DNA from 3 places in the Pinirhizobacter sp. genome. Region 1 is predicted to be linked to each of the others. Evidence: predicted binding sites of a transcription regulator. Region 1 holds the regulator's gene; each other region holds the start of a gene.
What was found. The regulator sigma-54, encoded in region 1, starts transcription at its own class of promoters, with help from an activator protein. The targets are predictions, from matches to a motif close to TGGCACGNGCNTTGC.
Positions count from the first base shown of each region.

Region 2: fliE (flagellar hook-basal body complex protein FliE) is a predicted target of sigma-54. The motif match lies at 2,521-2,535, and genes of this name have one in related genera.
Region 3: glnA (type I glutamate--ammonia ligase) is a predicted target of sigma-54. The motif match lies at 4,846-4,860, and genes of this name have one in related genera.

Region 1 covers NZ_DASYDG010000010.1:174,272-181,578, forward strand. The annotation lists gene murA (UDP-N-acetylglucosamine 1-carboxyvinyltransferase) at 1-934, opposite strand, end outside; gene VGM61_RS03760 (BolA family protein) at 983-1,225, opposite strand; gene VGM61_RS03765 (KpsF/GutQ family sugar-phosphate isomerase) at 1,400-2,410, shown strand; gene VGM61_RS03770 (KdsC family phosphatase) at 2,440-2,988, shown strand; gene lptC (LPS export ABC transporter periplasmic protein LptC) at 2,985-3,587, shown strand; gene lptA (lipopolysaccharide transport periplasmic protein LptA) at 3,616-4,239, shown strand; gene lptB (LPS export ABC transporter ATP-binding protein) at 4,243-4,962, shown strand; gene VGM61_RS03790 (RNA polymerase factor sigma-54) at 5,059-6,537, shown strand; gene hpf (ribosome hibernation-promoting factor, HPF/YfiA family) at 6,668-6,988, shown strand; gene hprK (HPr(Ser) kinase/phosphatase) at 7,048-7,307, shown strand, end outside.
Region 2 covers NZ_DASYDG010000010.1:56,351-63,657, forward strand. The annotation lists gene fliG (flagellar motor switch protein FliG) at 1-425, opposite strand, end outside; gene fliF (flagellar basal-body MS-ring/collar protein FliF) at 418-2,109, opposite strand; gene fliE (flagellar hook-basal body complex protein FliE) at 2,151-2,480, opposite strand; gene VGM61_RS03195 (sigma-54 dependent transcriptional regulator) at 2,814-4,220, opposite strand; gene VGM61_RS03200 (PilZ domain-containing protein) at 4,584-5,138, opposite strand; gene VGM61_RS03205 (hypothetical protein) at 5,199-5,423, opposite strand; gene VGM61_RS03210 (hypothetical protein) at 5,420-5,560, opposite strand; gene VGM61_RS03215 (flagellar protein FliT) at 5,567-5,869, opposite strand; gene fliS (flagellar export chaperone FliS) at 5,869-6,291, opposite strand; gene fliD (flagellar filament capping protein FliD) at 6,303-7,307, opposite strand, start outside.
Region 3 covers NZ_DASYDG010000033.1:65,010-72,316, reverse strand. The annotation lists gene VGM61_RS13025 (beta-L-arabinofuranosidase domain-containing protein) at 1-1,177, shown strand, start outside; gene VGM61_RS13020 (serine hydrolase) at 1,223-2,362, shown strand; gene VGM61_RS13015 (winged helix-turn-helix domain-containing protein) at 2,316-3,878, opposite strand; gene VGM61_RS13010 (undecaprenyl-diphosphate phosphatase) at 3,878-4,672, opposite strand; gene glnA (type I glutamate--ammonia ligase) at 4,903-6,315, shown strand; gene VGM61_RS13000 (hypothetical protein) at 6,430-6,930, opposite strand; gene VGM61_RS12995 (type I restriction-modification enzyme R subunit C-terminal domain-containing protein) at 7,275-7,307, shown strand, end outside.

The DNA of each region.
Region 1 (7,307 bases):
TGAACTGGGCCTGCATGTCGGTCGGGAACGCCGGGTACGGCGCGGTGGTGATGTTCACCGCCTTCGGCTTGCGGCCACGCATGTCCAGCTCGATCCAGTCGTCGCCGGTGCTGATATGCGCGCCGGCTTCCTCCAGCTTGGAAAGGACCGAATCCAGCGTATCGGCGCGGGCGTTGCGGCAACGCACCTTGCCGCCGGTGATCGCGGCGCCGACCAGGAAGGTGCCGGTTTCGATGCGGTCGGGCAGCACTTCGTAATGGCAACCGTGCAGACGCTCCACGCCGTGGATGGTCATGGTGGGCGTGCCCGCACCTTCGATATCCGCGCCCATGGCGATCAGGCAGTTGGCCAGGTCGACGACCTCCGGTTCCATCGCCGCGTTATCGATGATCGTGGTGCCATCGGCCAGCGTCGCGGCCATCATGATGTTCTCGGTACCGGTAACGGTAACCATGTCCATCACCACCCGCGCGCCCTTCAGGCGCTTGGCGGTGGCACGGATGAAGCCCCCTTCCACCACGACCTCGGCGCCCAGCGCCTGCAGGCCGCGGATGTGCTGGTCCACCGGGCGTGAACCGATCGCGCAGCCGCCGGGCAACGACACTTCGGCATGGCCGAAACGGGCCACCAGGGGACCGAGCACCAGGATCGACGCGCGCATCGTCTTGACCAGGTCGTAGGGCGCGCAGGTGCTGTTGGTCGAACGCGGATCGACGTGCATCTTCATGCGGTCGTCCAGCACCAGGCGGGTGCCCATCTGGCCAAGCAGTTCAATGAACGTGGTGACGTCGTGCAGGTGCGGCACGTTGCCGATGCTTACCGGCTCGTCGGCCAGCAGGCAGGAAGCAAGGATCGGCAGGACGGCGTTCTTGGCGCCGGAAATGGCGACTTCGCCGTTGAGCGGCTCGCCGCCGGTGATGAGGATCTTGGCCATGGTGGACTCGAAGGGGGAAACGTGAACGAAGGGTGGCGCGGGCTCGGGTTACGGACCGCGCGCGGCGCTTTCATCCGGGGTAAGGGTTTTCAGCGCAAGGGCATGGATGGCCCCGCCCATGAGGTCGCCAAGTGTGGCGTACACCAGCCGATGACGCGCCAGTGGCAGCTTGCCTGCGAACTGGCTGGCCACCACCTCGGCCTCGAAGTGGACGCCGTCGTCGCCCCGCACGTTCGCCCGGGCGCCGGGCAAGCCTTGTTCGATCAGAGCCCCGATGGTGGCCGCGTCCATAAATTCCTTGAGCAATGGGGTGGTCTATCGCGTTTCCAGGCCCGGATGGGCCCGGATGCGGGGCGTCCCAAGGGGTCCGCAACCCGGCGATGACAAAGAGGATAGAATGACAAGCGGCCATGGTAATGGAAAATCTGTGGCGCAGAAACGACAGCATCCCAAGCATAGGCCCGCATGAACGCACGCATCGCCCCGCCCGCCCCCGCTGCCGTGGACCCCGCCGCCCTGGTTACCAGTGCCCGGCGCGTGATCGGCATCGAGGCCGAGGCCATCAGGCTGCTCGAGCCGCGGATCGATGCCGACTTCGTCGCCGCCTGCCAGCTGATCCTGAAGTGCGAAGGCCGCGTGGTGTGCTCAGGCATGGGCAAGTCCGGGCATATTGCCCGGAAGATCGCAGCTACCCTGGCATCCACCGGGACGCCGGCGTTCTTCGTCCACCCGGGCGAAGCCAGCCACGGCGACCTGGGCATGATCCAGCCGCAGGATATCGTCATCGCCATCTCGTACTCCGGCGAGACCGACGAACTGCTCTTTATCCTGCCGGTGTTGAAACGCCAGGGCATCCCGCTGATCGCCATGACCGGTAACGTGCGGTCGTCGCTGGGCCGGGAAGCGGACCTCAACCTCGACGTGAGCATTCCGGTGGAGGCCTGCCCGCTGGGGCTGGCACCCACCGCCAGCACCACGGCGGCACTGGTGGTGGGCGATGCGCTGGCCGTGGCCCTGCTCGAGGCCCGTGGGTTCACCTCCGATGATTTCGCCCGTTCACACCCGGCCGGGAGCCTTGGCCGCCGGCTGCTGCTGCATATCGCCGACATCATGCACAAGGAAGACGCCATCCCCCGCGTGCCGCCGGGCGCCTCGGTCACCCAGGCGCTGATGGAAATGACCCACAAGCAGCTTGGCATGACAGCCGTGGTCGACGATGCCGGCCACCTGCTGGGCGTGTTCACCGACGGCGACCTGCGCCGCGCCCTGGACGACCACGCGGTGGACCTGCGCAATGCCACGGTGGCCGAGCTGATGACGCGCGGCCCGAAGACCATCGGCGCCGACCGACTCGCGATAGAGGCGGCCCAGCTGATGGAGAAACACCAGATCCACGCCTTGCTGGTGATCGATGAATCCCACAAGGTCGTCGGCGCGCTCAACATTCATGATCTGCTCCGGGCCCGCGTGGTCTGATTCGCCTCCCGCCTCCGCCCGGCCCCACCATGCCCTACCGCCACTTCAGTGACCTGGACGCCGCCATCCGCGCCCGTGCCGCCCGTATCCGGCTGGCCGTCTTCGACGTGGACGGCACCCTCACCGACGGCGGCCTGTTCGTGGGCGAGGATGGTCTTGAGACCAAGGTTTTCCACGTGCACGATGGCCTGGGCCTGAAGCGCCTGCACGAAAACGGGGTGCAGGTGGCGATCGTCACCGCGCGGATCAGCCACCCGGTTACCCTGCGTGCGGAGGAACTGGGCATCGAACACCTCTACCAGGGCCAGCAGGACAAACGGGCCTGCGTGCTGGAAATCCTCGACGCCCTTGGGCTCACGCCCGAAGAGGCGGCCTTCATCGGCGACGACCTGCCCGACCTTGCCCCGATGCGCATGGTGGGCCTGGCCGTGGCGGTGGCCGATGCACACCCGACGGTGGCCGAGCACGCGCACTATGTCACGCGCCGCGCCGGCGGCCACGGCGCCGCCCGCGAAGCCTGCGACCTGATCCTGGCTGCCCAGGGCAAGGCCGACAGTGAACTGGAACACTGGCTTTGAACCTGCGCCTGTACCTGCGCGACCGGAAAGTCCCGGTTGCCGTCGTTGCACTGACCGTGGCGGCGCTTACCGCGACCCTGGTGTCGTGGTACATCCAGCCCCGGGCCAAGGTGTCCGACTTCGTCGGCCCACCCCGCTCAGGCTATGTGCTGCACAACTTCATCCTCGATTCCTGGAACGAGCAAGGCGCCTTCAGCTTCCGCCTGCATGCGCCCCGACTCGACCGCCGCGAGGGCGATGACGCCCTGTACCTGATTTCCCCGGACTTCCGCATGCCTCCCAAGGAAGCGGGCACGCCCGACTGGACAGGCCATTCCCAGTACGGCTGGGTGGACTCCGGCGGCGATATCCTCAAGCTCCAGGGCGAGGTTCACATGCACCGGAACGCTTTCGGCACCACGGCGGCCACCCAGATGGATACCTCCGAGGTCACTTCCTGGCCCAAGGAGAATCGCCTGGCCACCGACGCCCCCGCCACGATCGTGCAGGGAACATCTACAATGAAGGGCGTTGGCATGCGGGCCAACCTCGATTCCAAGCACCTGGAGCTCCTCGATGACGTCCACAGCTCGTTCATGCCAAAAAAGCGCACGCCCTAGGCTGCTCCTGGCACTCGGACTGTCAAGCATGCTCACGGCCTTCGGCGCCAGCGCCAGGCAAAGCGACCGCAATGAACCGATCAACGCCCAGGGCGTGTCGGTCGATGCCACCCAGGGTACCAACGGCCTGGTGGTCTACAAGGGCAAAGTGGTGATGACCCAGGGCACCTTGAAGGTCACCGGCGACATCGCGCACATCTACCTGGACGCCGACAACCAGGTGCTGCGTGCCGTCGTCGACGGCAAGCCCGCCACCTTCCATGAGATCGACGACAACTGCAACAACGTCGACGGCCATGCCCTGAACATCGATTACGTGGTGGAACAGAACGTGGTCACCCTCACCACCAACGCCTGGGTGAAGCAGCAGGGCCGCGGCGAATCCAACGGCGACAAACTCGTTTACCACACCGACACCAGCAACATGACCGGCCAAAGCGGCGACACCAACCTGGTGACCATGCAGTTCCTGCCCAAGCCGAAGGCCGCCGCGCCCGGCCAGCCTGCGCCGCCGCGCCCGCAGTCAGTGCCCAACTGCACGCCAACGCCGAAGGCCGCCCCGAAGGCGCCGGCGGCAGGCAAGCTCGCTGTCGCTCCGACTGCCAAGCCCGCTACCGTACCAGCGGCCGCCGCCACTGCCGCCAAGCCCTGACCGATGCTTTCAGCCCAGGGCCTGCAAAAGAGTTTCCGCGCGCGCCAGGTCGTGCGTGATTTCGCGTTTTCCATCCGCGAAGGCGAAGTGGTGGGTCTGCTCGGCCCCAACGGCGCAGGCAAAACCACGTGTTTCTACATGGTGGTCGGGCTGATCGAGGCCGACGCCGGCACGATCAAACTCGACAAACAGGACATCACTGCCCTGCCGATGCATTCGCGGGCGAAGCTGGGCATCGGCTACCTACCCCAGGAAGCCTCGGTGTTCCGCCGCCTTTCGGTCACGGACAACATCCTGGCCGTGCTGGAGCTGCGTGAAAACCTCAACCAGAAGCAGCAGATGCAGGAGCTCGAAGGCCTGCTCGACGAACTCAAGATCGGCCACATCGCCGACCAGAAGGGCATCAGCCTGTCCGGTGGCGAACGTCGCCGCGTGGAGATCGCCCGCGCGCTGGCCGCCAAACCTCGCTACATGCTGCTGGACGAGCCCTTCGCCGGCGTCGACCCGATTTCCGTCGGCGAGATCCAGCGCATCGTCAGGCACCTGAAGGACCGCGGCATCGGCGTGCTGATCACCGATCACAATGTGCGTGAAACCCTGGGCATTTGTGACCGCGCCTACATCATGAACGACGGCGAGGTGTTATCCCGTGGCACCCCGGCACACATCCTCGCCGACGAGAAGGTCCGCGAGGTGTACCTGGGCCGTGAATTCCGCCTGTAGCGCCCGTGCCGAATCCGGTCATCTGGCCAAAGGGCCTGCTGGCCGGCCCTATGCCGACGCGCTAGGATGGCAGGGAACTAGGCGACCATGGCAGGCATGAAACCCGGACTCCAGTTTCGCCTCAACCAACAGCTCACGCTGACGCCCCAGTTGCAACAGGCCATCCGCCTGCTCCAGCTGTCGCAGCTGGAGCTCGAGGCTGAACTTCGGCAGATCGCCGAGGGAAATCCGCTGCTTGAATTCGAGGAAGATGCCGAGCCGGCTGAAGCGGGCGAAGCTGACGAGGAGTTCGAATCCGACCGCTTCATCGATGTCGCCCCGAAGGCGAGCGCCGAGAAGGAAACGGTGGAGTCGCCGCCTGACGTGGACGATACCCATGGCGACTGGGAATCGGAGCCCCGCCATGGCGAGGCGGGAGACTATTCCTCCGGCGGCAGCCGTAACAACCAGGGCGACGAGGACGACGGCTTCGAACCGCAGAATGCCTCGGCACCAAGCCTTACCGAACACCTGTCCTGGCAGCTGAACCTCTCGCAATTCACCCCGCGCGACCACGCCATCGCTACGGCGATCATCCACGCACTGGACGAAGACGGCTACCTGCACGAGGGCATCGATGCGGTCGCCGCCGCCCTGCCCACCGACTTCCATGCCGATGCGGCCGAAATCGAAGCCGTGCGCAAACGCCTGCAACATTTCGACCCTACGGGCGTTGCGAGCCTGGACCTGCGCGACTGTCTGTCGATGCAACTGCGCCAGTTCGCCCCGGATACCGCCTTCCGCGACGTCGCCCTGCGCATCGTGGAATTTGAGCTGGAACTGGTCGCCCGCAACGATTCGGGCAAGCTCGCGCGCAAACTTCGCTGCGACGAAGCGGACGTCGCCGGGGCACTGGGACTGATCCGCTCGCTCGACCCGCGGCCCGGTGCCGCGCTGGACGCCACGCCGGTCGAGTACGTCGCGCCTGACGCCTATGCAAGGCGCGAGAACGGCCGCTGGCTGGTGTCGCTCAATCCCGACTGCCAACCGCGCCTGGGACTGAACCAGCACTACTGCAACCTGATCGCCCGCGCCCGCGGCGAGGACGCCAGCTGGATGAAGGGCCAGCTGCAGGAAGCGCGCTGGCTGCTCAAGAGCCTGCAGTCTCGCGCCGAAACGCTGCAGAAGGTCGCCGAGGTCATCGTTCGGCGGCAAAGCGCCTTCCTCGATTACGGCCCGGAGGCCATGCACCCCCTGGTGCTGCGCGAAGTGGCCGAGGAAGTGGGCATGCACGAATCCACCATCTCGCGCGTCACCACCCGCAAGTACCTGCACACGCCGCGCGGCACCTTCGAACTTAAGCATTTTTTTTCATCCGGTGTCGCCACGGAAGACGGCGGCAGCGCCTCGGCCACCGCGATCCAGGCCATGTTGCGCAAGCTCATCGCAGGCGAAGACCCTCGCAAGCCGCTTTCCGACCAGGCGCTGGCCGAAGACCTGCATCGACGCGGCATTCAGGTCGCACGCCGTACGGTGGCCAAATACCGCGAAGGCATGCGGATTCCCAGTTCATCGGACCGCGTGCGCGCCGGTTAATCACCCAAGGGAACTTGAGCCCAGTCCAGCCGTCCCAATCCTTATAAGAGAAGTGTTTGAAGATAGCGGCACCGCCGTTCACCGGCCGCCAGAATCCGGCCGGACCCGCAGCAACAGGAGGCGAGACACCATGCAACTTCAGCTTAGCGGCCACCATATCGACATCACCGATGCCCTGCGTACCCATGTCGAATCCAAGCTCGACCGCCTGGAACGCCTTTACGAAAACATTACGGGCCTCAATGTGGTCCTCTGCGTCGACGACGCGGAAAAGAAGGCCGAAGGCACCCTCCTGGTGTCCGGCAACCGCCTGCACGCCGAAGCCGTAGAGCAGGACATGTACGCCTCGATCGACACCATGGCCGAAAAGCTCGTCGCACAGTTGCGCAAGCACAAGGAAAAGCAAAGCGACCACCACCAGCGCGAAGCGCGGGAAATGAACCACGTCTGACCCCGGGCACCCCGGGTGCATGGCACAATGAGGCCTGCTTACCCGGGGACACCCCACGCTTGGACCGGCTGACCGCCCGACAACTGTTCGATAGCACCCACGAGCGCATGGGCTTGCGCTGGATCGCCGGCCTGCGCGGTGAAGGGCGCGTGCTCGAACATGGGCAATCGGTCACCCGTCGCCCGTCGCTGGTGGGCTACCTCAATGTGATCTACCCCAACAAGGTGCAGATCATCGGCACCGAGGAACTCAACTACCTCGATGGGCGCGATTCGCGCCAACGCTGGGAAGCCATCCAGAAGATCGCCGCTTACCGCCC
Region 2 (7,307 bases), 120 kb from region 1:
GCCTGGTCGGGCTCCAGGTGAGCCAGCACCAGGGCGATGATCTGCGGGTGTTCCTGGCCGATCATCTCGGCAATGGCGCGGCTTTCCATCCACTTGAGCGACTCCAGTCCCTTGGAACTGCGGCCCAGCAGGATACGGTCGATCAGGCTGCCGGCCTTGGTTTCGCCCAGAGCGTTCACCAGCACCTTGCGGATGTATTCCTCCGTACCCACGCCCAGCGCCGTGTGCTGGCCAAGGTCTTCGGTGAGGCGTGTGATCACGCCGTCGACCTGTTCCTTGGACACGTTTTTCAGCGCCGCCATGGCGGTGCCGACCGATTGAACGTCGCGGGCATTCAGGTGCTTGAGCACCGTGGCCGCGTCGTCTTCGCCAAGCGTCAGCAGCAGGATCGCCGCACGTTGGGAACCACTCAATGCATCAGCCATCTTCAGCCACCCAGCTCTTGACTACCTGCGCAACCTGTTTGGGATTGTCGTTGGCCATGCGCTTGGCCAGGCCGATCTTCTGTTCGTAGGCGAGGAGTGCCGGGGCGCCCTTGCCCCTTTGCGTTTCCAGCTGTGGCGAGTCGCGCTCGTCGTCGTCCACCATCACCGACACGGTGGGCACGGGACCTGCCAGTGCCGGCTGCAAGCCGCCGACGCTTGGCCGCATCGCCGTGCGCATCATCGGGCGGATGACGAAGAAGGCCACGGCCAGTGCCGCCAGCACGCCCAGCGCCTGCTTGATCAGGTCGAGCATGCCCGGCTTCTGCCAGAAGGGAATATCGATGCCCACGTCGTCCACCGGGGTGGCGTGGAAGGCTTCGTTGATCACGCTGACGCTATCGCCACGCGCGGCATCGAAGCCCACGGCATTCTTTGTGAGCGTGGTCATGCGCTCGATTTCTTCCGGGGTGAAGGCAACGCTTCCAGGCTTGCCGTCCTTGCCCACCACTGATTTGTTGTCCACCACCACCGCGACGGTCAGCCGGGACACCTTCCCTGCCGGGTCCACCACGTGGCTCACGGTGCGGTCGAGTTCGTAGTTGCGCGTGGCACTGTTGCTGCTCTGGCTGGGTTCGGTGGCCTGTGCGGTGGCGGTCGCCTGGGGGGCACCGGGCTTCTTGCCTGCATCGGGTTTGGCCGCGGTGGCCTGGGCGACGGTGTTGGGCGGCTGGTTGGACAGCGCACCCGGCACGCCACCGGCAGCGGTACCGTCATGGCGCGTATCGCTGCTGGTCTGCTCGCTGCGCAGCGCCGGATTGTCGTGGTTGAACACTTCGCTCGCCTTCTCGGTGTTCGAGAAGTCGAGGTTGGCAAACACCTGCGCGCGCACCTTGCCGGCGCCCACCAGCGGCGTGAGCAATTCCTCCACGCGGGAGGCGTAGGTGCTTTCGATCTGGTTGGACAGGCGCATGCGCGTGTCGCCGATGGCCGCCGGGCTGTCCGGATCGGCGTTGGTAAGAAGCTGTCCTGCCTGGTCGATCACCGAAACGTTACGCGCATCCAGACCCGGCACCGACGAGGACACCAGGTGCACCACCGCGGACACCTGGCCGGCATCGAGTGAACGGCCCGGATACAGGGCCACCACCACCGACGCGCTGGCTGGATGGTTGTCGCGGATAAAGGCCGAAGGCTTCGGCAGCGCCAGGTGCACGCGCGCGCCCTTGACCGACTGCAGGCCGCCGATGGTCTGGCCAAGGTCGTTTTCAAGCAGTTGCTGGTAACGGCTCCGCTCGGCCATGTCGCTCATGCCGAAGGGAGAATCCGACTGCGCCGTGGCGCCACCCTGGGACGCGCCCTGCGGCAGGCCCTGCGAGGCAAGTTTCAGGCGCATGGCTGCCACGTCGGCGGCCGGCACGAATACCGACGCCCCATCGGTGCCAAGCTTGTAGGGCTCGTTGGCCGCCTGCAAGGCCTGGGTAACGGCGGCGGCGTCCTTCTGCTCGAGGCCGGCGTAAAGCATCCCGTAGTCGGGCGTGCGAGACCACATCACCACCGCTACGCCGATGGCGACCGCGGCGGCAATGCCGGCCATCAAGGTCAGCTGGCGTGCCACCGGAGTGGCGGCCAGGTTCTTGAACGATGCCAGCCGGGAATCGGTGGTGGCGACGGGGTTATCAGCCATGGGTGAACAAGTCCGTTAGTAGAAGGGTCATGAACAGTCGCTTAGAACGACATGTTCATGATGTCCTTGTAGGCATCAACCATCTTGTTGCGTACCTGGGTAACCGTGCTCAGCGATAGATCCGCCTTCTGCACCGACAGCATCACCTGGGCCAGGTCCACGCCCTTGTCGCCTCGCTCGAAAGCGGCAGCCTGTACACCAGCGGTCTTTTGCAGGTCCGCCACGCTACCCAGCGACTGCTTAAGCAGCGCGCCGAAGTCCGACGGGGCCGCGGAGCCGCCAATGGTGTTGATCTTCGCCGACGGCAATTCCGTTACCGCCGTCATCCGGCGCATCTGGGAAAGCAGGCTGTTTACGTCGATCGTGGTCATGGCGGTTTTCCGGCGCGCGTTGGCGTTTGGACGGTGCGATGCACGTGGCGTGCCAAAGCAGCGATGGACGGTGAGTGACCCAGCAAGAAGACAAGAAGGTGGGCAGTACGTGGTCAACGCACTACCGATGGGGCTTTTCTCCGGCACAAACCTGTCCTGGGCGGGCCGCCAGGCACCACCAGAAGTAGCGATTGCCGAAGGATCTGCCGACGCGGTTACCGACTGCGTGGCTGACCTGCCGCTCCCTAAGGGTGCACGCCAACTGGCGCACTGCCCACCTTGTTGCCTTCTTTATTCTTGTCCAGGGCCGGAAGAAGACCTCCGGCCACCAGGTCAAGCGGTGATCTGCACGGCGTCGTTCAGGCCGTACTTCCGCAACTTCTCCACAAGCGTAGTGCGCTGCACGCGCAGCAGCTTGGCCGCATGTGCCACCACACCATTGGCCGAATCCAGTGCCTGGCGGATCAGGCCGATCTCGATGCCAGCCAGGTGGTCTTTCAGATCCAGGCCGCCGGCCGGCAAAGTGGCTGCATCGTTGCCGCTGGCATAGGTGTCGGCAATCACCGGCTGCTCTTCCATATAGGCCAGCAGCGCCGCGCCGCAGATGTCTTCCACCACCGATGCACCGCGATATTTTTCCGGCAGGTCCGCTGCGCGGATCTCGCCGTGCGGCAGCAGGATGGCCATGCGCTCGACAAGGTTCGACAGCTCGCGAACGTTACCGGGCCAGGCATAACCGCGCAGTGCTGCCAGGGCCTGGCCTGAAAACCGGACATTACCCAGGCCACGCTGGGCAAGTCGGTGGTTGAATTCACCGATCAGCGAGGAAAGATCGTCCAGGCGCTCGCGCAGCGGCGGCATCTCCACCGGGAAGACATTCAGGCGATAGAAGAGGTCTTCGCGGAAGACACCGTCCTGGATCGATTGCTCAAGATTGCGGTGGGTGGCGGCAATGATGCGCACATCGCAGCGCTGGGGCTTGTTGCCACCGACACGCTCGAAGGTACGTTCCTGCAGCACACGAAGCAGCTTCACCTGCATCGGCAGGCTCATGTCGCCGATCTCGTCCAGGAACAGCGTGCCGCCTTCGGCCAGTTCAAAGCGGCCCTTGCGGGTGTTGATGGCGCCAGTGAAGGCCCCCTTCTCGTGGCCGAACAGTTCGCTTTCGAGCAGTTCGGCCGGAATGGCGCCGCAGTTGATGGCGATGAAAGGCTTGTCGGCGCGCGGCGAGCAATCGTGGATGGTGCGGGCCACCAGTTCCTTGCCCGTCCCGGACTCACCCAGCACCAGTACCGAGGAATCGAACGGGGCTACCTGGCGGATCAGGCTGTTGACGCGCTGCATCGGGGCAGACGCACCGACGAAACGGCGATTGGCGTTGGCTTCGTCGGCCAGCGCTTCGAACGTGCGAAGGGCGGCGGCAAGGCGGGCATAGCGCAACGGGAAGTCGACCAGTTCCGCGCCGCGATGTTCGTTGACGGCAACCAGTTCCGCGGCCATCGGGGCGTCGGCGGCTACCAGCAACGGCAGCTTCGATGCCTTGGCACCCAGCGGGCCCATGGCCACCGACAGTGCATCGTTGCCGCCGATGGAGCCGACGAAGACGGCCATCGCGGCCACCCCCTCGACATCGTCGTGGCCGACACGGCGCGGCTCGTAACCCATGAAGGTAAGTGCGGCGGCCAGTGACTCGGCGCGGCTGTTGTCAGGCTCGACGACCAGAATGATGGAAGACTTCACGACCCTACCCCTTGGTGCGAATGTGATGACCCGTCGGCGGCGCCGGACGGGCTCTTGACCCTCTACATGGATGGATAGATCAAGAAGCGTGCCATCGCCGGAAATCCGTCGCACAACGTCGTGCTGGCGGCAGAAAAGCGCCACGAACCTCGTGGATTTCCGACGGCGTTGCCGGAACGGGGCAGCCACTTGCACGGCGTGGGTCAGAAAGTGACGCTACCGCCAGCAATGACGACACGCGTCGCAAATGTGACGCAGTGTGTCCAAAGCACGTGAAAACGTTTGATGCAAGGCGGTTCAACGGCCCTCGATGGGGCCGGTTGACGCGGGCTCGGGACGGCTTGACAAGGCGCCGGACGGCGCCTAGCGCACCATTTGCTTGGCTTCGGCCACCTGGCGGCGGTGCTGGCGGAACACCAGACGCTCCATGGCGTCGCGGACTCCTTCGGAGAGTCCCTGGAAAGCCACCAGGCCGACTTTGGCGCCCGGCGCATGGATCACCTGGCCGGGCAACTCCAACGGCAGGGCACGGCAGGCATCGAAGTGGATGCGCAGCATCACCCGCTTGCCCGGATCGGGAAGGATCCTGCGCGGAAGTTCCGCCGCCCAGGCGTTGAAGCGCACGTCCACCCGTGGTGGCAGGGCGGCCGACGGCAGGGCCAGGCGGTTGACCAGCTCGATCACCGCGTTGAGTTTGGCATCGATGCGGGAAAGTTCCTGCAGCACCGCGCCGTCGTCCTCGAGGGTGTCCGCACGGCGCTCGGTAAGGGAACCCACCGTGGTCAGCAGGCTGGCATTGCGCTCATTGAGCAAGGCAAGTTCACGGGCCTCGGGGGCCTCGGCCAGGGTGCAGGACGCATGCAGCAGGGCCTCGTAGGCCACGCGATCGCTGAACTCCCTAAAGATGTCCTGACTCATATGCTGCCCGCTCCCCATTTGTTGAGGTGACGATACCCGTTTTGTGACGTGGCGCACATATTAGATGTTGTCGCGCGCTTCCCGCGCGCGGGTCTTTGTCATCGCATCGATGGCAAGCATGGCCTTGATGGACTTCAGCATACCCTCGTCGGCGGGCAGCGGGCCCTGCAGCAAGACGGCGCGCTCAGCCTCGAGGACGGCAACAGCCTGCCAGTCGTGACGCGTCGCCGCTTCATGCATGGCACCGGTGATGGCCAGGGCCCGCTGAACCACGTCAAGACTCATGGCGTTGGTACCAGCAATTGCGAGCAGAGTTCGCCGAGCACGCGGTCGGCCCGGTCCAGCCGGACCAGGACCGCATCGATCAACTCCCGGGCATCGTCGACCGGTTCGGGCAAGGCTTGCGGCGCGGGGGCTTGCATGGCACGTCAGCTTCGGGCGGCAGCCAGGTAGGCGCTGGCGCCACGATAGCCCTGCCCGCTCTGGCCGAGCTTGCGCGCCACCTCGGCCCGGGCCATGGCGGCGTGGCCTTCGATCGCACGGTTGCACTCGAGCATGCGGCGAAGCAGTTCCACGCTGGTGGCATCGGCCGGATGTCCCTGGGCCAAAGCCTCGGCGCGCACGGGTTCAAGCGTTGCCACGGCATCCCAGTCACCGGCCGAAGCCGCGGTGAGCATGCTTTCACTGGTGGTCACGGCCAGGCGCAGGGCATCGTGGTGGGTGGCGCTCATCACGCGGCGCCCGACTTGAGTTCGGCCAGGTACTGGCTGCGGATCTCGCGCCAGCTGTCACGGATGGGACCGAGCAGGCGGGCCGATTCGGCCAGGGCGGCATCGTCGTTATGGGCCTGTGCCGCCAGCAGGCGACGGCCGATATATTCGTACAGCGCTTCCAGGCGGCCGCTAAGCTTGCCGCCCTTGGCGTGGTCCAGGCTTGAGCGCAGTTCCACCACGATCGCCATGGCCTTCGATACGCTGATCGCCTTGCCGCCCAGGTCGCCGCGGCCCAGGTGGTTGCGTGCCTGGTTGATGCGCTCGATGGCGGTGTCCAGCAGCAGCATGGTCAGCTGGTGCGGATCGGCATCTTCCACGCGCCCGTGTACCGCATTCTGCTGGTACATGGCGCTGGCGCTACGCGGGTAACCGTAGGACATGACCTTATTCCTTAGTTGTTCTTGGTGTACGTCGCTTCCAGCCCGGCCAGTGCCTTGGTCAGGTACGAGCTGGTGGTGTTCAACGTCGACATCAGGGTATCGAGCTGCGTGTACTGGGTACGGAGCATGGATTCATACGTGGACATGCGCGAGTCAAGCGCGGTCTGCTGCGTGTCCAGGCGGGTCAGGCTGGCCGTCAGCGCCGTGGCGCGGGTGGCGATGATGCCCGAGGGCGCGATCAGCGTATTGGTGACGTTGGCAAGCTTGGTGGCCAGGCCATTGGTGCCGGAGAAAAGATCACGTACCCCGGCAGGGTTGCTGGCCAGGGTGGCATTGAGCTTGGCGCTGTCGAAGCTCATCTGCCCGGTGGAATCGCGCTTGATGCCCAGGTTCGCAAGCGTGCCGATGGAGTTACCCGGCACGGCGCCATTGATCAGGCTCGCCACCTGCCGCTTCACCGAATTGAGCATGCTGTCGCCCAGCAGCACGCCGGACGTCTTGCTATTGGGATCGTAGCTTTCCAGGGTATCGACGGTAGTCTGGTAGTCGTTGTAGGCGTCGACGAAATCCGATACGTCTTGCGCGACGCCACTGGTGTCCTGGGCCACGGTGAGCTGACTGGTACCGGTGGCGGTGAGGTTCAGCGTTACGCCGTCAAGCACGCCGCTTACATTGTTACTGGCGCTGGTGGCGGGAATGCCGTCCACCGTGAGCTTGGCATCCTGCGCGACACCCGTGCCGTCGGTAGCCGGCGTCGCCAGCTGGTTGGCGAAGGCGAGCAACCCATCGCTGCTGGTGGCGTTGGCACTCACCGTAAAGGCATTGGCCACGCCGGTCTTGGTGGAGCTCAGCAGCAGCTGCGAACCATTGGCGCCGTTCACCACCGTGGCCTGCACACCCGGGTTGCCGGTGGCGCCATTGATGGCGGCAGCGATGTCGGCCAGGCTTGCCGTCGCCGACACCGCCACATTGATATTCTTGCCACCCACGCCGATGGTCAGCGTGCCCTCGCCTAT
Region 3 (7,307 bases), on a different contig from region 1:
GTTGAAGGCCTCGCCGGTGTGGTCGCAGGTATCGGGCAAGAGCGCCGACCGTGAGGCAGTGAATCACCAGCTGGCCATGCTCGACCAATATCACGGCTTGCCCAACGGCATGTTCTCGGCCGATGAACACCTGGCCGGACGCAGCCCGTCGCAGGGCGTGGAGCTTTGCGCCGTGGTGGAGGCGATGTACTCGCTGGAGCTGGCCCTGGCCATTACCGGCGATGCGGCCATCGGCGATCGCCTGGAGCGGATCGCCTTCAATGCCTTGCCGGGCACGTTCACCGACGACATGTGGGCGCACCAGTACGACCAGCAGCCCAATCAGGTGGAATCGAGCCTGCACCGCCGGCCCTGGACCACCAATGGTCCGGAAGCGAACCTGTTCGGCCTGGATCCGCATTTCGGTTGCTGCACGGCCAACTTCCACCAGGGCTGGCCCAAGTTCACCGCCAGCCTGTGGATGGCCACGGCCGACGGCGGGTTGGCCGCTGCCGCCTACGCCCCGTGTGAGGTTTCGACCACGGTCCGCGGGATTCCGCTGAGGCTCGAGCAAGCCACGGACTACCCCTTCCGACAGCAGGTGAGGATCACCCTTCATCCAGAATCGCCGGTGGCCTTCCCACTGCGACTGCGCATGCCCGGCTGGTCGCCGCATACCGCGATCAAGGTGAACGGCAAGCCCGTGGCCGCCGGTGCGCCCGGCAGCTTCGCCACGATTGAGCGTAGCTGGAAGGCCGCCGATACGGTCGAGCTCGCCTTCGACGCTCGCCCGATCGCCGAGGCGGGTTTCAATGGCTCACACAGTTTCACCTTCGGCGCCCTGGTCTTTTCCCTGCCCATCAAAGAGAACTGGGTGCTTTGGCGCAAGCGAGGCCTCACCGCCGACTGGCAGGTCTACCCGGGCTCGCGCTGGAACTACGGCGTATCGACGGGCGCCGGGGTGGTTGCCAGCGAGCACGCGCTGCCCGTCTCGCCTTTTGCGGGCCCACCGCCGCTTACCCTGGCCGTCGAAGGCCGGCCGGTACCGGGATGGAAGGTCGAGGAGGGCGCGGCCGATCCGGTACCGGCCCAGCCGAAGGCCGCCATCGACGAGCCGGCTACCACGCTTACCCTGGTGCCCTACGCCGTGGCAAAGCTGCGGATCACTTCGTTTCCGGTGATTGCCGCGCCTTCATAATTCTTCACTTGCCGTTTCAGGCACTTCATTCGGCGGCGTGGCCTGATGGCCGAAGCGGCAGTGGGCCGCACGCCGATGGAGCTTGAAGTGATGAAGTCGTTTGCCCTGGTCTTTTCTTCCGTCGCCGCCCTCGCCCTTGCGTCGGCCGCGCATGCGTCGCCGCCAGCGCAGCGCCTGGACCCGGCCCGCATTGCGGCGGTGGAGCCGAAGATCGCCGACAACACGTTCAAGGACATCACCAGCCTGCTGGTGGTCCAGGACGGCCGCACCGTGTACGAGCACTACTTCAACAGCAATACCGCCGACACTCTGAACGACATCCGCTCAGCTTCAAAGAGCGTGACCGCCCTGCTGATGGGCGCAGCGATCGACCGCGGCCTGGTGAAGGGCGTGGATGCGAAGGTGTACGACTTCTTTCCCGACTACCACGAGGTGGACCCGCGCAAGCGCGCCATCACCGTCGAAGACCTCATGACGATGAGCTCGATCTGGGAATGTGACGACGACAACCAGTTCTCCACCGGCAATGAGGAGCGGATGTATGTGAGCGAACGCTGGCTCACGTTCGCGCTTTCGCTGCCGGTGAAGGGATTCGCGCCGTGGATGACAAAGCCTTCGGATAGTCCTTACGGGCGTTCGTTTTCATACTGCACCGCTGGCGCGTTCACCGTCGGTGCCGTCATCGAACGCGCCACGCACAGGCCGCTATCGGCCTTCGCCGCTGACGTTCTTGAAAAGCCGTTGGGCATCAACCACGTGCAATGGAATGTTTCTGCCGAGGGCATCGGCATGGGTGGCGGTGGTACCCGCTACACCGCGCGTGACCTGGCGAAGCTCGGCCAGCTCGCGCTGGATGATGGCCGCTGGCAGGGTCGGCAGGTGATATCGGCGGCATTCATCCATTCGATGCTCACGCCGCACGCCAAGGCCAGGGAGGATGCCGAGTACGGCTATTTCTGGTGGCGTTTCCACTTCAAGACAGCCGGCCGCGAGGTCGTGGCCTGGGCCATGTCGGGTAATGGCGGCAATTATGTGTTCGTGGTGCCCGAACTGCGTCTGGTGACGGTGCTTACCAGCCATGCCTATAACCAGCGCTACGCACACCCGCAATCGCAGAAAATCTTCAGCGACTACGTGCTCAGTGCGACGGGGGCGGCAGGTCCGGCGGCCGCCAGCTCGCATTGAGTACTTCGGCGCGCTGGCGGGCGACATCGGCGGCGATGCGATCCAGGGCGTGGGCAAAACCGGGATCGCCCGCCAGCTTGATAAACAGCGGGGAGACCTGAAGATAGGCCTGGTCACGGTAGCCGGCGTCGATCGCGCGATTGATCGCCGCCACTGCCGGCGCCTTGCGGTCACGTGACAATTCAAGGATCGCCAGTTCCAGATACTGCGATGGCCACGGCGTACTGCCCACCAGCTGGTGGTCGAATTCGTCGACGCGTTCGGCGGTCCACGCCGGATCGACGCCGCCCGGGCCATAGATCCCCAGCAGCGTGGTCGGAAGGCTCATCAGGGGTCGCAGGCGCGCCGCATGCTGGAAGGCAGCTTCCGCGGTGGCGCGGTCGCCGCGTTGCAGGGCCAGTTCGCCGGACAGCATGTCCAGGTCCACGTGCGGGGTGTTGCGTTCCTGCGCCACGGCCAGCGCCGACGCTGCCTGCGTGAAACGACCCTGCAGGAACAGCGAGCGCGGCCAGGCCAGATTGGAGAACACATTGTCGGGATAAAGCCGGAAGCTGCGTTCCAGGCGCATCTGCGCGTTGGCGGTGAACCCGAGCAATTCCAGTTCGCGGCCGATCTGCACCTCGCGAAAGCGTACCTTGCTGCCGTCGCCGTGCATCGAGAGGTTCTCATGCAGGGCTTGCGCCAGCATGCCCTTCTCCTGGTGCAGATAGGCCAGGGAGGCACGCGTGGCATCGTCGGCGGGATCCAGTTGCACGGCGTGCGCATAGGCGGACATCGCCTCGTCGATGCGGCCGGCGCAATCCTGTGCATAACCCTTCGCCGACCACGCGGCGGCACGGGCAGGGTCGATGGCAAGCAGGCGGTTGGCCAGCTCCAGGCCGCGTTCGACGTCATCGCGGTCGCCATTGTAAAGGCAGGCGCGGGCGCTCATTGCGCGACTGAGGCCCAGCATGGCGTCGCGGTCCAGCGGCGCCTGGTTCAGCGCATCGGTATACAGCTCGATCGCGCGTTCGTTGTTGTCGTGCTGCCCGATCGCGGCATAGTACGAGGCACGTACCAACAAGGGGCTGCGTGGATCGGGCGGCGGCGTACGGTCGACCCTGTGCAGCCACAGGTAAGCCGCGCAGGCAGCCGCAAACGCGCCGGCAACACCCACCGCCACCCACCAGGGCCATCGCCGCGGTGGTGGCGCGGGCAAGTCTTCACCCTCGATCCTCGGCATCGCCGCCAGCTGGTAGCCGCGTCCGCGCACCGATCGTATATAGCGCGGCTGCCGCCCTTCATCGCCCAGCGCCTGCCGTAGCAGCTTGATGCGCTGGGTCACGGTTTCCTCGCCCACCACCGCCGGCGCCCATACCTGGTCGATCAGCTCATCGAAGCCGACCACCCGATCACCCTGCGTCAGCAGGAAGGCCAGCAAGCGGAAGCTCAACCCCGACACGGGAAGGACATCCTCGCCGCGCGTAACGCGCTGGCGTTCGGTGTCGATGCCCAGATCGAGCAGGCGGTACTGCATCAGCCGCCGACTTTCAGGAAGACCAGCAGGCCCACGCCCAGCACGATGCGGTAGATCGCGAATGGCGTGAAGCGATGGCTGCGGATGTAGCCCAGCAGCCACTTCACGGCGATAAAGGCGACCACCGCGGACACCACGAAGGCCACGCCGAGCGAGGTCCAGTCCTCATGGATGCCGTTGCCGTGGTGGAGTGTCTTGTAAAGCTCATAGGCGCTGGCAGCGTACATGGTGGGGATACCCACCAGGAACGAGAACTCCGTGGCCGCCGCGCGATTGGTGGTGCCGGCCATCATCGCGCCGAAGATCGTTGCCATCGATCGCGACGTGCCGGGGAGCAGCCCCGCCACCATCTGCAGCAGGCCCACCACGATGGCGGTGCGCCACGTGATCTCCGTACGGTCGACGCTGCGCTCGGCCAGTTTCTCAGCCGCCAGCATCCACAGGCCGCCGATCACCAGCGCCCAGGCGATCGGTCCCAATGTCTCGGGCAGCTTGAAGCCCATCTTCACCGCGATGAAGCCCAGTACGGCTGTGATCAGGAAGGCCACGGCGAGCTTGGCCAGGTAATCGCGGTTGGCCGGATCGCGCCATTGCGAGACAAGTTCCCACACACGCCGCCAGTAGATGAAGGTAACCGCCAGGATCGCGCCGGCCTGGATCACCACGTTGAAGGTGTCCGACCGTTCGCCCAGCCACCGCTCGGCGATGAGCAGGTGACCGGTGCTGGAGATGGGGAGGAATTCGGTAATGCCCTCGATGATGCCGAGCAGGATGGAGTTGAGGAGGTCGCCCACGAAACATTCCGGCAGGTAAGGGAGCGGCCTAGCTTAAGGCCTATGCGCTGCAAAGGGTTTCGCCCTGCACCGCCGCGCGACATACTGGGGAGGCACGCATTTGCAATGCCCCATGGTGGTGCAATCGCTGTGCAACGTCGCCGTCAAGTCATTGATGTATATCAAGCTTGGCTTGGCACATCCATTGCTATGGACGATCCATTCACCCACTAAACCCGAGGTTTCGCCCCATGTCCTCCGTTGAAAACGTGCTTGACCTGATGCAGGAGCACGATGTCGAGTTCGTCGACTTCCGCTTCGTCGATGTGCTGGGCAAGCAGCATCACACGACCTTCCCGGCCCATGCGGTGGACGCGGAAACCTTCGAGGACGGCAAGATGTTCGACGGCTCGTCGATCGCCGGCTGGAAGGGCATCAACGAATCGGACATGGTGCTGATGCCAGATCCTGATACGGCCTACCTGGATCCGTTCTCCCAGCACACGCAGCTGGTCATCCATTGCGACGTGCTCGAGCCCAGCACGATGCAGGCCTACGGCCGCGACCCGCGTTCGATCGCCAAGCGCGGCGAGGCCTACCTCAAGAGCACCGGCATCGCCGACACCGCGTTCTTCGGTCCGGAGCCTGAGTTCTTCATCTTCGATTCGGTCCGCTGGCAGAACGACATGGGCCGCGTGTTCTACGAAATCGGCTCTGAAGAAGCCGCGTGGAGCTCGCGTTACAAGTACGAAGGCAACAACACCGGCCACCGTCCCGGCGTGAAGGGCGGCTATTTCCCGGTGAGCCCGGTGGACACCCTGGGCGACCTGCGCGCCGATATGTGCAAGGTGCTCGAGTCGCTGGGCCAGGTGGTGGAAGTGCACCACCACGAAGTGGCCAATGCCGGCCAGTGCGAGATCGGCGTGAAGTTCAATACGCTGGTGAAGAAGGCGGATGAACTCATCACGCTGAAGTACGTGGTCAAGAACGTCGCCCACCAGAACGGCAAGACGGTTACCTTCATGCCCAAGCCCATCGTGGGTGACAACGGCTCGGGCATGCACGTGCACCAGTCGCTGTCCAAGGGCGGCGAGAACCTCTTCGCCGGCGACCTCTACGGCGGCCTGTCGCAGACGGCGCTGTGGTACATCGGCGGCATCTTCAAGCACGCCCGCGCCATCAACGCCTTCGCCAATTCCTCCACCAACAGCTACAAGCGCCTGGTGCCGGGCTTCGAAGCCCCGGTGATGCTGGCGTACTCGGCCCGCAACCGCTCGGCCAGCTGCCGCATCCCGTATGTGTCGAACCCAAAGGGCCGCCGCATCGAGCTGCGCTTCCCCGATCCCGTGCAGTCGGGCTACCTCACCTTCACCGCGCTGATGATGGCGGGGCTGGACGGCATCATCAACAAGATCGACCCGGGCGCGCCGTCGGACAAGGATCTTTACGACCTGCCGCCGGAAGAAGAGAAGAACATCCCGCAGGTATGCTCGAGCCTGGACGCGGCCCTTGAGGCGCTGGACAAGGATCGTGACTTCCTGAAGGCCGGTGGCGTGTTCACCGACGACTTCATCGACAGCTACATCGCGCTGAAGATGCAGGAAGTGACCCGTTACCGCGCCAGCACGCATCCGCTGGAGTTCCAGATGTATTACGCGATCTGATGGTTGCTCGCGGTAGTTGAGTTCCGCCTGATGTAAAGCCCTGCTGGTGCCGAGATCTCATTGATCGCCGGCGGGGCTTTTTTATCGAGGCTTGCTATCTGTGAACGCGACCCGTTAGAAAGTTAGGTTTATTCCCAATTTTCCGAGAAGGCGACGGAGCTGTTCAAGCGACGTGGCGTAATTCTTATGAACCTCAAAATAGAGATCCCGGTACTTGAGCTCAGAGAAGAAGTTCTTACCACTGGGGTGAACCGGTGTCTTGGAGAAGAGATAGCGTCGCGAGCTGGTTTTGTACGGTGCTATCGCCAGAAGCTTCGACCAATAGCCACTATCGAAAAGGAAGGCGGCTACTTTCTCAATAAGGTCAGGGACAGTATCTGCATCGATGGCAGTCCCATCGAGCATGATGGTTACGCCGCGCTCCCTGGGTGCACGACCCACTAGCTTCATCGAATGAGCGCTATTAGCCTTACCGTTAGAAGAATTGCCTAGGGCAAGGATTTCTTGTACGACAAGGCGTCGAATCACATCGCTAGGCTCCCGATCAACGAAGGGGCGTGCCAATGTGGCAAGTTGCGCATAAACATCGTCGGGCAGCGATACGGTTTTTGTCATTGCGTTCTCATAACGTATAAATCGTATATTGCAGTTCCAATTTATACGTTATAAGCCTGCATGTCAACGACGGGCCGTTATTACAGCGCAATACCACGCAAGTAGTTGACTTGCATGCGAATATCTTGAGCAAGTGCCTTCCGAGAGACTCCGTGACATCTTCGCCTTGGAGATCTTCTGGGACGGCGTTCCGCTATGTGCGTAAATTAGGCCCCAACTGGCAAGGGGGCTCCAATGGCAAAGATAAGGATGGTTCGCGGCGAGAGCGGGAGTGCTTCCGAGGTGGCTCCAAATCAATGCGTCGCCGCCCACGGTTGGCTGGCAGGGGCCACTAGGCCCGAAGCATGACGCCCGAGGCCAAGGCCCGCCTCCTGATC